3 regions of the Rhizobium sp. PL01 genome follow, and region 1 is predicted to be linked to each of the others. Evidence: predicted binding sites of a transcription regulator. Region 1 holds the regulator's gene; each other region holds the start of a gene.
The links. Region 1 encodes LexA, which represses DNA repair genes until DNA is damaged. Its sites were predicted from a motif close to TGTTCNNNNTGTGTTCNG; they were not measured.
Positions count from the first base shown of each region.

Region 2: a site for LexA is predicted at 2,462-2,479, ahead of R6X40_RS27025 (DNA polymerase IV). Genes of this name have one in related genera too.
Region 3: a site for LexA is predicted at 1,785-1,802, ahead of R6X40_RS16480 (metallopeptidase family protein). Genes of this name have one in related genera too.

Region 1 covers NZ_JAWQUM010000002.1:289,937-294,227, forward strand. Annotated here, with positions in the region: gene R6X40_RS05790 (APH(3'') family aminoglycoside O-phosphotransferase) at 1-147, opposite strand, end outside; partial or broken gene R6X40_RS05795 (hypothetical protein) at 316-637, shown strand; tRNA gene R6X40_RS05800 (tRNA-Asn) at 890-964, opposite strand; gene R6X40_RS05805 (hypothetical protein) at 1,184-1,462, shown strand; gene lexA (transcriptional repressor LexA) at 1,703-2,413, shown strand; tRNA gene R6X40_RS05815 (tRNA-Cys) at 2,838-2,911, shown strand; gene R6X40_RS05820 (hypothetical protein) at 3,138-3,356, opposite strand; tRNA gene R6X40_RS05825 (tRNA-Ser) at 3,978-4,067, shown strand.
Region 2 covers NZ_JAWQUM010000014.1:50,451-54,741, reverse strand. Annotated here, with positions in the region: gene R6X40_RS27030 (L,D-transpeptidase family protein) at 1-1,066, opposite strand, end outside; gene R6X40_RS27025 (DNA polymerase IV) at 1,168-2,457, opposite strand; gene R6X40_RS27020 (hypothetical protein) at 2,600-3,241, opposite strand; gene R6X40_RS27015 (DUF3572 domain-containing protein) at 3,244-3,522, opposite strand; gene R6X40_RS27010 (response regulator) at 3,682-4,053, shown strand; gene R6X40_RS27005 (PleD family two-component system response regulator) at 4,169-4,291, shown strand, end outside.
Region 3 covers NZ_JAWQUM010000006.1:235,660-239,950, forward strand. Annotated here, with positions in the region: gene R6X40_RS16470 (Y-family DNA polymerase) at 1-954, opposite strand, end outside; gene R6X40_RS16475 (hypothetical protein) at 836-1,765, opposite strand; gene R6X40_RS16480 (metallopeptidase family protein) at 1,935-2,369, shown strand; gene R6X40_RS16485 (DUF1737 domain-containing protein) at 2,402-2,608, opposite strand; gene R6X40_RS16490 (CoA ester lyase) at 2,605-3,513, opposite strand; gene R6X40_RS16495 (hypothetical protein) at 3,628-3,873, shown strand; gene leuD (3-isopropylmalate dehydratase small subunit) at 3,990-4,291, shown strand, end outside.

The DNA of each region.
Region 1 (4,291 bases):
CCGCCGACGCTCGTCATCCAACAGCGCCACACCGCTGCCGGTAGCCACTTTGGCGTAAGCGCTGCCATCGGCGCGCCGAAACAGCGCATCACCCGATTCGCCATGAAGGTAGGCAATCCATTGGCTTCCAAGAGAAAAGCCCGTCAACCGGGTTGATCCGTATTGATAATCAGTCAGGTTTCATTCCCCTCGTCTTGTCTGGCGAAGGCGATGTCGCGCCCCAGCACGACATGGATATTGCCGAACGTGATTTCATTAGCCCGGAACAGAAAATCTCCAGGTTTTTACACCGGGCGCGTTTACGGAGGAAAGCCGGTGAGGGATACGATTACCCGTAAAATTCGGCGAGAAAGTCCTGAATCTGCGCCTCCACATACGGCACCACCGGACCATCCGCCTCGAATCCCCATCATCGAAGAGACGGCCGAACTGGTCGCGGAGGCTGGCGGCAAAGGCATTGCAGTGCCGGTGGATCATCTTGTTCACGCGGAAGTCGCGTCTCTTGGTTGACCGTATCCGCCGCGAAGAATCACGACTCGATATTCTCATCAACGATATCTCGGGCGGCGAGCATATGACCGAGTGGGACAAGCCGGTCTGGGAACACTCGCTCGAAAAGGGCCTGAAATTGCTGCGGCCCAGGCAACGGACTCGGAGCGGAACCGCTTTACCGTACAATCCACGTCAAGCGGGATCTCGCAAAGATCTGAGAGTTCGCCGATCTCGGCGGGTCGCGGACGGACTGCTGGCGCGACATGACAGAGGTGCAGGAGGCGGGGAAAATAGCGGATGCCAGTGGCTATCGGTAGAACAGCGAAATCAGACGAGAGGCGGTGCGGTGTCACCAGAAACCAAAAAGGCCTTGCTTTTCAGCAAGGCCTTTGAAAACTGGCTCCCCGGGCCGGATTCGAACCGGCGACCTGTCGATTAACAGTCGAATGCTCTACCGCTGAGCTACCAGGGAACGTCTGCGCGGTGTGTGCTGCAGAAGTGAGGCTGCTAATACAAATGCTTTTCCGATTTGCCAAGCGGTTTTTCAAAAAAAATGCACAATCTTGTCAGACTGTGGAGAACTTCCCATCTGTGGGGAGTGGTGCATTCTCGATGTCACGCAAGCCAAACCCTTGGCATCGCGGCATTGCAGCGGTATCGGGGCAGGCTTTATGTTTGATAGGTGAGATTTATGGCAGAACCGCAGAAAACGAAAAAATTCGGCATCGACGCCCGAACACAGGAGCTGGTTATCGGCTCATGGCGGATGCGGCTGCCGCAATCACGTCCGCTGCGTATCGCCATCGGCGGCGTTTTGATTTTTGGTGGCATTCTCGGTTTCCTGCCTGTCCTCGGCTTCTGGATGGTGCCGCTGGGCCTACTCGTCCTGTCGCATGATCTCGCCTTCATTCGGCGTAAGCGGCGCAAATTTTCGGTCTGGTGGGCTCGAAAATGGCCGGCATCCAACTAGAACAATGCCGATCATCATATCCTCTCACGTTCGGAATCACCCAAGGGCTCTTCAAAAGGGGAAGGCCATGAGCGAGTGAATGCGAGTCTCTGGAGACAACAACATGCAAGACCTCAACCCGATCGTCAGAAACGACACTTATCTCTGAAAACATTCGATGAATTTTAGGGACTTGCGGAACACATATGGAACAGATAGTGTTCGTTCTTGATTTGTTTCTCGATTCTGGAGTGATCGTTCATGCTGACCCGCAAGCAACAGGAACTGCTTCTGTTCATTCACGAAAGAATGAAAGAATCGGGTGTGCCGCCATCATTCGATGAAATGAAAGATGCGCTGGATCTTGCGTCGAAATCCGGCATTCACCGGCTGATTACCGCGCTTGAGGAGCGGGGTTTCATCCGGCGCCTTCCCAACCGGGCGAGGGCGCTGGAAGTGATCAAGTTGCCGGAGGCCTATTCAATGAGCCTCCAGCCCAAGCGTGGCTTTTCACCCAGCGTCATTCAGGGCAGCCTCGGCGTACAACCAGTGCCCCCAGCACCTGTCAAGACTGCCTCACACAGCGACACCGTCTCGATACCGGTTATGGGCAGGATCGCCGCCGGCGTGCCGATCTCGGCGATCCAGAACAACACGCATGATATTTCCGTCCCCCTCGAGATGGTCGGTAACGGCGAGCACTACGCACTGGAAGTGCGTGGTGATTCGATGATCGAGGCAGGAATTCTGGATGGCGACACGGTCATCATCCGCAATACGAACAGCGCCAGCCCCGGCGAAATCGTCGTCGCCCTGGTTGATGACGAGGAAGCGACGCTGAAGCGGTTCCGCCGGAAAGGCGCCTCGATTGCGCTGGAAGCCGCCAACCCCGCCTACGAGACGCGGATCTTTGGGCCGGACCGGGTCAAGATACAGGGCAAACTCGTCGGGCTGATCCGCCGTTATCATTGATCTTGCCGAATTTTATCTTCGACCTGCCTGCGGCTTGGAGATGAGTTTTTGGTTATGGACTTTGCTGGATGAAGCCGGTCCTGTTGCCGTTCAGCTCGGTCGTTGCCATGCCGCTTCATATATCCAAAGCAAACCGCCTCTCAATTCGAATGCCGGTGTCAAAAACGGATCCTGCCCTGAAATGTGTCTTTGTCTACGATGACCAGTTGGGTGCGTGAAATCACAAATGAGGTTCGCGATCGGAACGCGAGCCTCATCATCTCAAAGGTGCGGGCCGTAGCGATCTCATCCCCTTAAGCCTGTGGGAGAGCGGCTCGGAAACTTCATTTCACAAACGACCGAGGATATTTTCAGAAATATCCTCTTGCGATTTGTCTAGGATCATTCTAAACCGCCGCCACAGTTCGATTATTTGAACTCGTGAGGCCTCGTGGCGGAGTGGTGACGCAGAGGACTGCAAATCCTTGCACCCCGGTTCAATTCCGGGCGAGGCCTCCAAACTTTCCCACACATAGAAAATTGACAGGGAAGAAGCGCAGGCGTCGATGGCCTTGCCGATAGGTCGCGCTCAGCGGGTTTTCACTCTTGTGAAGAGTTTTCAGAGAGATCGGATCGATAGGTTTCCGTCTTCCCATCTTGCCTGGACAGCTAGAGACCATGCCGTCGTTGACAAACGATAGCGTTGCATAATCCCCGTCGGTGCATCGCGAAGCAGGGGGATTGCTCAATGATAATAGAAGCAGGCGCAATCAGCCTTGCTGTCATCCGGTGTTGTCCAGACGCGCACTGCGAGTTTCTTGGCTGCACCGGTCTCGTCCAATCTTAGCCCCAGCAGCGACACGGCCGCGAGCTTGGGGTTGACCGCATCGATTTCGATCGTCGATCCGACCTGGTGAACGCCCTGCTTCGGGGTCCAGGTGAAAAACTGCACGCTATAATGCATTGCATTCTCCTTCACCGCGCTTTGCAGCACTTGATTTTAACGGGTGAACCGACGCTGCAACACGCTGGCCACGGGCGTTCCACTGCTGGATGCGTACTCAATGCGTAGGAGTGCAAGATATCATATTTCGGCAAGCGATGAAACATTCTCGCGGTGATTAAGCCGAACGGTGACAGGCCATCATCCATTCGCCTCACACGCAGCAATTATGATCTGGTCTGCTCTGCCTATGACCATCGGGATGGACGAGGGGGACGCGGTCACAAGCCACTGCCAAGTAGAAGCGACGCGACCAGGGTGCCGCGTAGTAGCGACGAGCGTATCTACGGCGGCCCGAATCTGGATTTTTATGAGCGTCGCCGTCTCCGCAAATTGCGATGAACAATGGCGAGAGCAGCAATACACACTACTGTGTTCAAGACCTTTCCCCGTTGCGCTACCGGCAGCATCCAAGGTTCAGCCAGCCGGGCACGCATCGCAGGCGATGGCGGCATACTGCAGAACCGGTTGACGTTCGCAATCGGCAAGCTATAAAGCGAGCCGTGACAGGCTGATGTCCAAATGTTTGCACGGGAAAACCACCGCCCGGTCAAAACGGTATCATCATAATGCCCGTCATCAGGAAGAGTGTCCGAGTGGTTTAAGGAACCGGTCTTGAAAACCGGCGTGCGGGAGACCGTACCGTGGGTTCGAATCCCACCTCTTCCGCCATTTTCCGCCCCAATCCATCGTAGACACAAATGCCCTCCACCGCGCTTGAGTGCTTTTTTCATCCTGCGTGGTTTGATGATTGTATAACGGGCCTACGCCTTCCTTGAGGCGCCGGATGTTCACACGTAGAACATGGTTATCGTGGCGGCTGGCGGTCTCTTGCAGATCGGCAGACCGGCGCCTGCATTACCGCCTGGTTCACAGTATCTTCCACATTTATTTCC
Region 2 (4,291 bases), on a different contig from region 1:
TACGGTTGGCGGCATTGAAAGCAGTCGGGTCTTCTTCGCTGGTGATTCCAAGGCGTTTCTTCATCGGCCCGGACAGCGCGTTGTCGAGCGTCATGGCGAACCAAGCGCCTTTGCCGGTGGAAACGTCGATATCCTGAAACTGGAAGAAATGCGTGCCGAGTGCGATTTCCGGCTTGTCGATCACCACTGGCGTTTCGAACAGAGGTTCGAAGTCACGGCGAACCAGAAGCTGACCGTTCGGTGGCTTGCCCTTGCCTGCCTTGGCATAAAGCGCTTCGATGAAGGCCGGGGTCGGCTTGCCATCGACAATCAGCTTCTCCGCGGCCTGGAAGGCTTTGATGGCATCGGCAGTCTGAACACCGGCATATCCATCGGCTAGACCGGCCGCATAACCAAGCTCGTCGAGCAGGTTCTGGATATCCATCGTGATTTCGCGTGTGCCGCGATGGGTGATCAGCATCCGGATTGGCGGCAGCTTTTCCATCTCGGCGGCAACCGGCTTTTCCGGTGTGGGCTCGATCGTGGCAACTTCGACGGACTGGGTTTGTATCTGCGAAACACTCGGCCGCAGTGTCGCGTCCGACAGCAGTTCCGGCTCTTTGCCCTTGGGCTGGAACAGGAACGGATCGGAGATGGCGACGGGTGTCAGCTGGCGGTCAGACACCAGCACGTGCAGGCCGCGCCCGGTCATCTTGAACAGCTGTTTGGCAAAGGCATCGGGCATCCGCACGCAACCATGTGAAGCCGGGTAGCTCGGAACATGATTGGAGGCGTGCAGCGCAATGCCTGACCATGTCAGCCGCTGCATGAACGGCATCGGTGCGTTCGAATAGATGTTCGATTTATGGAACCGGCGTTTTTCAAGGATCGAGAAAATGCCTGTCGGCGTCGAATGTCCAGCCTTGCCCGTCGAAACATTGGACGTGGCAACGACCGTATCACCGTCATAGACCACCAGCGATTGCTGATCCCTGGACACGACGATCTGCAGGGGAGCCTGCTCGCCGGCAAACGCGACGCTGGCAGACAGGGCAATGGCGAAGCCGAGGCCAAATGTAAAACGCAAAACCATAGGAACATCCGGACACAAGAAACACAGGATGAGCCTAACCTGAGAGGTTTAAGGAAACTTTGCGGTCATGCGCGAACACGGGAATGTGAAGCCGGCTACTTTCGCCGGCCTTTGCCAAATGTATAGCCGGTCTCGACTGTCGCCTTGCCAAACTTGTCGCGCAACGTATTGATTGCGGCTTCGGCCGCTGCGCGCCGGGTTGCCTGCGTGTCGACGAGATCCGGCGGATCGGCAAGATCGGGATTGGACAGGTCTGAGACGCCGATGCCGATCAGACGGAATTTCGTGCCGTCGGTTTCCTTATCGAGAAGCTGCATGCCGGTGCGGAAAATGCGGTCGGCAAGCCGGGTCGGGCTGTCGAGGCGGCGGTTGCGCGTCCGGCTCTTGAAATCGGCGGTCTTCAGCTTGAGCACGACGGTCTGCCCGGCAATGTCGGCCTTGCGTAGCCGGTGCGCCACCTGTTCGCTCAACCGCCGCAGATGCGTGACCAGATCGTCATAATTGCAGAGATCGTCGTTGAAGGTTGTCTCCGAGGAAACGCTCTTGGCCTCGCCATCGATATCGACGGTGCGCTCGTCCTGGCCGCGCGACAGGCGATAGAGGCGCTGACCCATCGTGCCATAACGCTTCATCAGGTCTGTTTCGTCCATTGTTTGCAACTGGCCTATGGTGCGGATGCCGTCGCGCTCCAGTGTCGCTGCAAAGGCTTTGCCAACGCCCCAGATCAGTGTCACCGATCTGTCTTTCAGAAAGTCCAGCGCTTCTGCAGCCCCGATCACGGAAAAGCCGCGCGGCTTTTGCAGGTCGGACGCCACCTTGGCGAGGAACTTGCAATAGGACAGGCCGACCGAAACGGAAATGCCGATCTCCTGTTCGACCCGGCGGGCGAATTTTGCCAGTGTGCGGGCAGGTGGATCGTGGTGCAGCCGCTCGGTGCCTTTCAGTTCCAGAAACGCCTCATCAATCGACAGTGGCTGAACCAGTGGCGTCAACTCCTGCATCAACGTGCGCACCTGCCGTCCGACCCGCACATATTTCTCCATGTCGGGCTTGATGACGATGGCTTGTGGACAAGCCTCCAATGCCTTGAACATCGGCATGGCGGAGCGCACGCCGTGGATACGTGCAATGTAGCAGGCGGTGGAGACGACGCCACGTTTGCCACCGCCGATGATCACCGGCTTGTCGGCCAGCTCCGGATTGTCGCGTTTTTCCACCGAGGCATAGAAGGCATCGCAATCGATATGGGCGAGCGTCAGCTGATAGAGTTCGGAGTGGAACAGCAGGCGCGGGCTGCCGCAGGCCCGGCAACGGCGAATGCCGGCCGGTTGGCCTGTCAGGCAGTCTCGGCAAAACCCTGGAAGTTGCTGCGCGTCTGTTTGCATCGATCAGAACAAAAGTTGAACATTTTCACGATACGCCCTAAACTGACGAGTCTCAAGGCATGGAAAGGCAATCTTGATGACCTTCCCAGGAAAGGTGATCTTCAGCGGTATTTTTGCCCGGCATCGGTTTTCCGCCTGTCGTTCAGCGCAGGAAATGCGTGCGGATGATGGTGGCCACATCCGTCCAGCTGTCCGCCTTGGTGATGCCATCGCCCGGATCTGGCGCCAGCGCACGGAATTCTGCATTGGCCATCAGATTGATCAGCAGGCAATCCGGCGTATGGGTCTGAACGGACTGCAGATTGCGCAGGATATCATCGATGAAGACCAGCGGCACATCCCGGGCCTCGTGCAAGCGCTTGATGATCGGCCCCTTGGGCTCTTCGCTGGCAAGCAGCGGGTAGCTCAAGCCATGGCGGTCAAGCAGCGAGCGGCGCACGCCGGAATGTCGCGGCGGCATCGCGGTCAGGAAGATGATGTCCGCATCGACGGAAAGCCCGGCCAAGGTCTCGACGACGAGATCGGCAGGTGTCTGCCACTGGTCCTGCAGCCGGAAGAATGTCTCCAGCAGTTCGCTCGTCATGCCGTCATCGACTGGCAGACCGGTATCAAGCGCCACGACATTGCCATGCAGGCGGAAGGAGCGGGGCAAGAGATCACGCCCCGAGGCGCGCAGGAAGTTGCGAAACGGCGTGAGGAATTCGAGCACCACTTCGTCGATATCGCAGACGATCAACGGGCGATCCGTCAGCCGGATATGGTCGAGATCAAGCGTATCCGCCACGGTCAGAAATCTCCCGGATTGTCCGGGCCAGACAGCATGGCATGGGCGCGCACCACATCCTCGGGCCGCGTGCCGGTCGCCTCGCAAAAAGCCAGCAGCGTCGGCTCATGGCCCATCAGGAAATCGACGACGCCGGCAAGAAAACCGGGGTCGGCTGCTGCATGGCGCAAGGACGATGGATCGGTGCCCGTCAATGCCAGGAAACGTCCGAGCAATTCGGGCTCGTTTGCAAGCCAGCCGAGGATGGCAATCGCTGTTTCTTCGGATGGGGTCACTGTCATTCGTCCTTATCGCATTCCGGTAATTTTCTACGGAATATTACCGGTTTTTCAACCAAATCACTGTAGCTTCAAGCTTCCGGGATGAATGAGTCCAACCGTGCCGCAACTTATAGCGATGCGACGGCCATGCAAGCCGGAACCGCAAATCAAGGGATCGAAATGCCCAAACAGGTTATGATTGTTGAAGACAACGAGCTGAACATGAAGCTCTTTCGTGACCTGATCGAGGCGTCCGGGTATACGACGATTCAAACCAGAAATGGTATGGAAGCCCTTGATCTTGCACGAAAACATCGGCCAGACCTGATCCTTATGGACATCCAGCTTCCGGAGGTTTCCGGGCTCGAGGTGACCAAATGGCTGAAGGAAGACGACGAATTGCATGTCATTCCGGTCATCGCCGTTACGGCGTTTGCGATGAAGGGTGACGAAGAGCGCATCCGGCAGGGGGGCTGCGAAGCGTATGTTTCCAAGCCGATCTCTGTGCCGAAATTTATTGAAACGATCAAAACTTATTTGGGCGATGCCTGATGCGGCGCCAGGGGCTTTCGACAAAAATGCCCCTCAACGATATTCTTGCGCGTGAAACGAATATGAAAGTTGAACCGGCTTTCTGTTTCAGGCGCTTATTGGCAGGAAAGATTGCATGACTGCACGGATCCTTGTCGTTGATGACATACCGGCCAACGTCAAGTTGCTCGAGGCGCGTCTTGTGGCCGAGTATTTTGACGTTCTGACGGCGGCCGATGGCTATCAGGCTCTGGCAATC
Region 3 (4,291 bases), on a different contig from region 1:
ATCCCGCAATGGCTGCGAAGCGCCAGCGGCGATACGAAAGACCCGGCCATCGACCCGGAACAACATGAGCTCGAAAGCCCGTCCGCCGGCACCCCGCTCTTCTAGGCTTGATTTCAGCGACAGGGCGATCTGCCCGGTCAGAGAGAGGATATCGTCCTCCGCCTGAATGGGCTCGATGAGACGCCGCTCGGCAGACAGGCTGGCGACGGGCCGGCGCGGAGAGACGGGCTCTTCATCGCGGCCGAGTGCCTGATCGAGCCGCAGCAACACCTGCGCTCCGAAACGGCGTGCCAAAGGTGCCCGGGGGGCTGCGATGAGATCGCCGATCTGCTTCAGTCCGAGCTTCTGAAGCGCGGCGACAGTCTGCTCTTCCAGCCGGAGAGAGGCGACCGGCAAGGGTGCCAGCACCTGCTCCATGTCTTCCTCGGCGATGACGCCGCCGTACCCGAAGCGGGAGGCTGCCCAAGAGAGACCCGGCGCTGATGATATGGCACCACGGGCATCGATACCCATCTGGAAGAGCCGCATGAGAATGTCCTTGAGCAGCGCTTTCTCGCCACCGAAGAGATGAGAACTGCCGGTAATATCGAGGAACAATCCATCTGAGCCATCAAGCGCCACCAGCGGCGTGTAGCGGTCACACCAGTCAGCGATGCCATCGAGCAGGCGGCGATCTGCGGCCGGGTCTTCTTCCACGACATCGAGACTGGGGCACATGGCCCGTGCTTCCGCCACGCCCTGGCTTTTTCTGAGACCGAACGCTTCTGCCACTTCATCGAGAGCCGTCAGCCGCATCGCGTTATTGACCCGCCCCGAACAGACGATCGGCGGGCCGTCAGGACGCCCGGTCAAGCGCCAGGACAGACCCCAGTTTTTGCGGGAAATCCGGTCGGTTGGCAGATGCGGGAAGGCGAGGGCCAGGATGCGCTGCGAACTCGGCCGGAAGCCGAGCAAACTCGGGTTCGCGGAGAGGGAGAAACTGACGGTCATGGGGATTCCATTCGAGGAGTAGGGAGACCGGAGCCGGATTTCGGCTTTTCTCCAAGGTGAGACGGAAAACCGGATTGCCGATGCTGCCGCCAAGCATTGACCGATCCGGCAAAAACCGGCTTGTCGCGGGCGCGGGTTCAACCAGGAAGCGGAAGGGCGCACTGCTTGCCTCTTCCTCTCCGGACTGGCGTACAATGAGGAGAGGGCGTCCTGCCGCCTTTGCCCGCAGGCCCAGCCGCCGGCTTTCGGTCAGTCCGAAATGGGCCGGATTACCCTTGACCTCCAGAATGCTGACCGAAAAGGCACCACTTTCGACCGCGGTTTCGGCAAGCCAGAGCGCCTCCTCCAGCCTGCGTGGAACTGCATGTAGAAACCGCTCCGGCTTCAGGCCGAAATCCGCCAGCCCCAAGGCATAGGGAATGCCTGTTTCCATCGATGTAACCGTATCGCTGATCCACAGAACCGGCGAGCGATCCTCACCCGCCTCTCGCTGCAAAAGGGCGGCAAGCGCCAGTGCAAAGCCGGTTGCTGCCGTTGCATCCCGCATCAACTGCGACCGGATTTCGGACATGCCATTGAGCGGCAGGCCACCCTCCAATGCTGCATCAAGCGATGGCACGCCCAGCGAAAAACGATGGCTTTCCCGCCTCTTTCCCTGACCACTCTCGCCTGCCAACGCCTCCTGCCTGGCGGCGGCAATGGAACTGCCTTCCAGTCTAGCTACCTGTTCACGGAGCGCAAAAAGACGCTCGCGCGCCATGGGCGTCTGCGCCATGACGTACTCCAGTTCAAATTGTTCCTGTTATGTTCTTATAGATTCCAGAGCTTCAGGAAAGAGTCAACGGGAATCTCTAAGAATTTATTCCTTGACTGGGGACGTAGAAATTCAACCCTCGAAAAACACTGATGAAATGGCTATATCAGGGGGTAAGTAAGGAGTGCCCATGGCCCGCATAGACCAGAGCGATGATTGGCGGGAACGCCACGCGCCGACAATCAGCACATTCGAATCCCTGGCATTGGAGGCTTACAGCCACCTACCGGAGGAATTCCGGGCGCTGGCAACCAATCTGACCATCGAGATTGACGATTTTCCGACCGAGGACGTTTTCGAGGACATGGCGCTGGAAACGCCGTTCGATCTGCTCGGACTCTTCGAGGGACGCGGCATCGGCGAGCGCTTCACCATGGAAACCGGCGAAATGCCGAACCGGATCATTCTCTATCGCCGGCCGATCCTCGACTATTGGGCGGAGAACGAGGAGACGCTGGGCGATATCATCACCCATGTGCTGATCCACGAGATCGGCCATCATTTCGGCCTGTCGGACGACGACATGGAGCGGATCGAGGAAAGCGTCGAGCATGTGGGCGGCTGAGAGGGCTTGAAAGCCCTCCCGCCATCGTACAATCAGTGTTCGGACAGTTTGGTGTCGGCGGTGTATTCCTTGCCTTCGACATCCTTGACGACGGCCTGGCCGCACATCATCGCCCGCGTTTCCTGATTCCACGCATAGGTCGGCGAACCGTACAGGTCCCAGCCCTTGTTGAGGGCGGCCGTCACCTTGTGGCAGAAAGTGGCATCGTCGATGGCAGTCAGCAAGCGGTAGAGTTTCAAGATTTTTTTCCTTTTTTATGAATAGCATCGGCCTTGGCGACAAGCTTGAGCGCCTGCTCGAGATGCAGGCGCTCGACCATCTGGCCATTGAGGTTGATGACGGCTTTATCCGCATTTTCCGCAAGCGCAAAGGCATCGATGATCGATCGCGCTTCGGTCACGGCATTGTCATCGACCCCGAAGTGACGATTGGCCGGGCCGATCTGGACCGGGTGGATCAACATCTTGCCATCAAAACCCATGTCACGCCCTTGGGCGCACTCCGCTGCAAATCCAGCATCATCATGGAAATCGTTGAAGACCGCATCGATGACATCGAGGCCGCAGCTACGGGCAGCAAGCAACACCTGCATCAGCCAGGGGACGAGATAGACGCGGCCGGGCAGGGAGGGCACGCCGGTCTCCTTGCGCAGGTCGTTCAGCCCCGGCACGAAACAATCGAGCCTGCCGCCACGGGTGCGGCCGGTTTCGGCGATCGCCGCAGCATTGAGTACGCCGCGCGGAGTCTCGATCATCGCCCAAAGGCGCAGGCTATCCAGCGCGTCGTTTTCCGAAAGAAAATCAACGACGGACTGGATATCCTGCGGGCTTTCGACCTTGGGAAGCAGGATGACATCCGGCGCCATGGCAAGCGCGGCCAGCAGATCTTTTTCACCGAACGGGGTTTTCAGGCTGTTGATGCGGACGATCACCTCGATATCGCCGCGCCGCGCCTTGGCCAGATGATCGGCGAGCGTCTTTCGAGCGGCAGCCTTGTTGTCGTAGGAGACAGCATCCTCGAGATCATAGATCACCGCGTCGCAGGAAAGGCTCGCGACCTTGGCAAGAGCGCGAACATTATCGGCAGGCACACAGAGCACCGAACGGCGAAGGCGGGCGGGGTGGCGATCAAGGGATGAATTCATGCGGCTTTTGTGCCTGTGTTTCGCCACTTTCGCAAGGCAGGGATGCAATCCGAAAGTAGGCCTTGCAACGCGAGGCGGGCGGACCCACATTCCAGACAACGAAAGGGTAAGATCATGCAAAGCATTCGTTCTCTCCTCCTGACAGCCGTCGGCATTGCCTTCACGCTGATGGCGCTGGTGTTCACCGCATCGCTCGGCCTGGCACTCGCCGGCATCGCCACCGTGTTCGTCATCGGCAGCGCGATTTCCGCACGGCTTATGCCGAAACCGGTCCGCGCCACCGTGAACCGCAATACCGGCCGGCGTGAGCGCGAGCCGCGCATCTGGAACGACGGACGCGGTACGATCATCGACATGTAAGCGCCGGTCGCCTGTTGTTGGTGCCCTGAAGTGAGATTTTCCTTCATTTCGGCATGAAATTGATCTAAACGCTGGGCGGAAGTTTTTCCGCCCCGTTGAAATCGAAGGCCATAGCCATGGACAAGTTCGTCAAGCTCACCGGCGTTGCCGCGCCGCTCCCCGTCGTCAATATCGACACGGACATGATCATTCCGAAGGATTACCTGAAGACGATCAAGCGCACCGGCCTCGGCACGGGGCTTTTTGCCGAAGCCCGCTATCATGAAGACGGCTCGGTCAACGAGGATTTCGTCCTCAACAAGCCCGCCTACCAGAACGCCAAGATTTTGGTTGCCGGCGACAATTTCGGCTGCGGCTCGTCACGCGAACATGCGCCGTGGGCGCTGCTCGACTTCGGCATCCGCTGCGTCATCTCGAC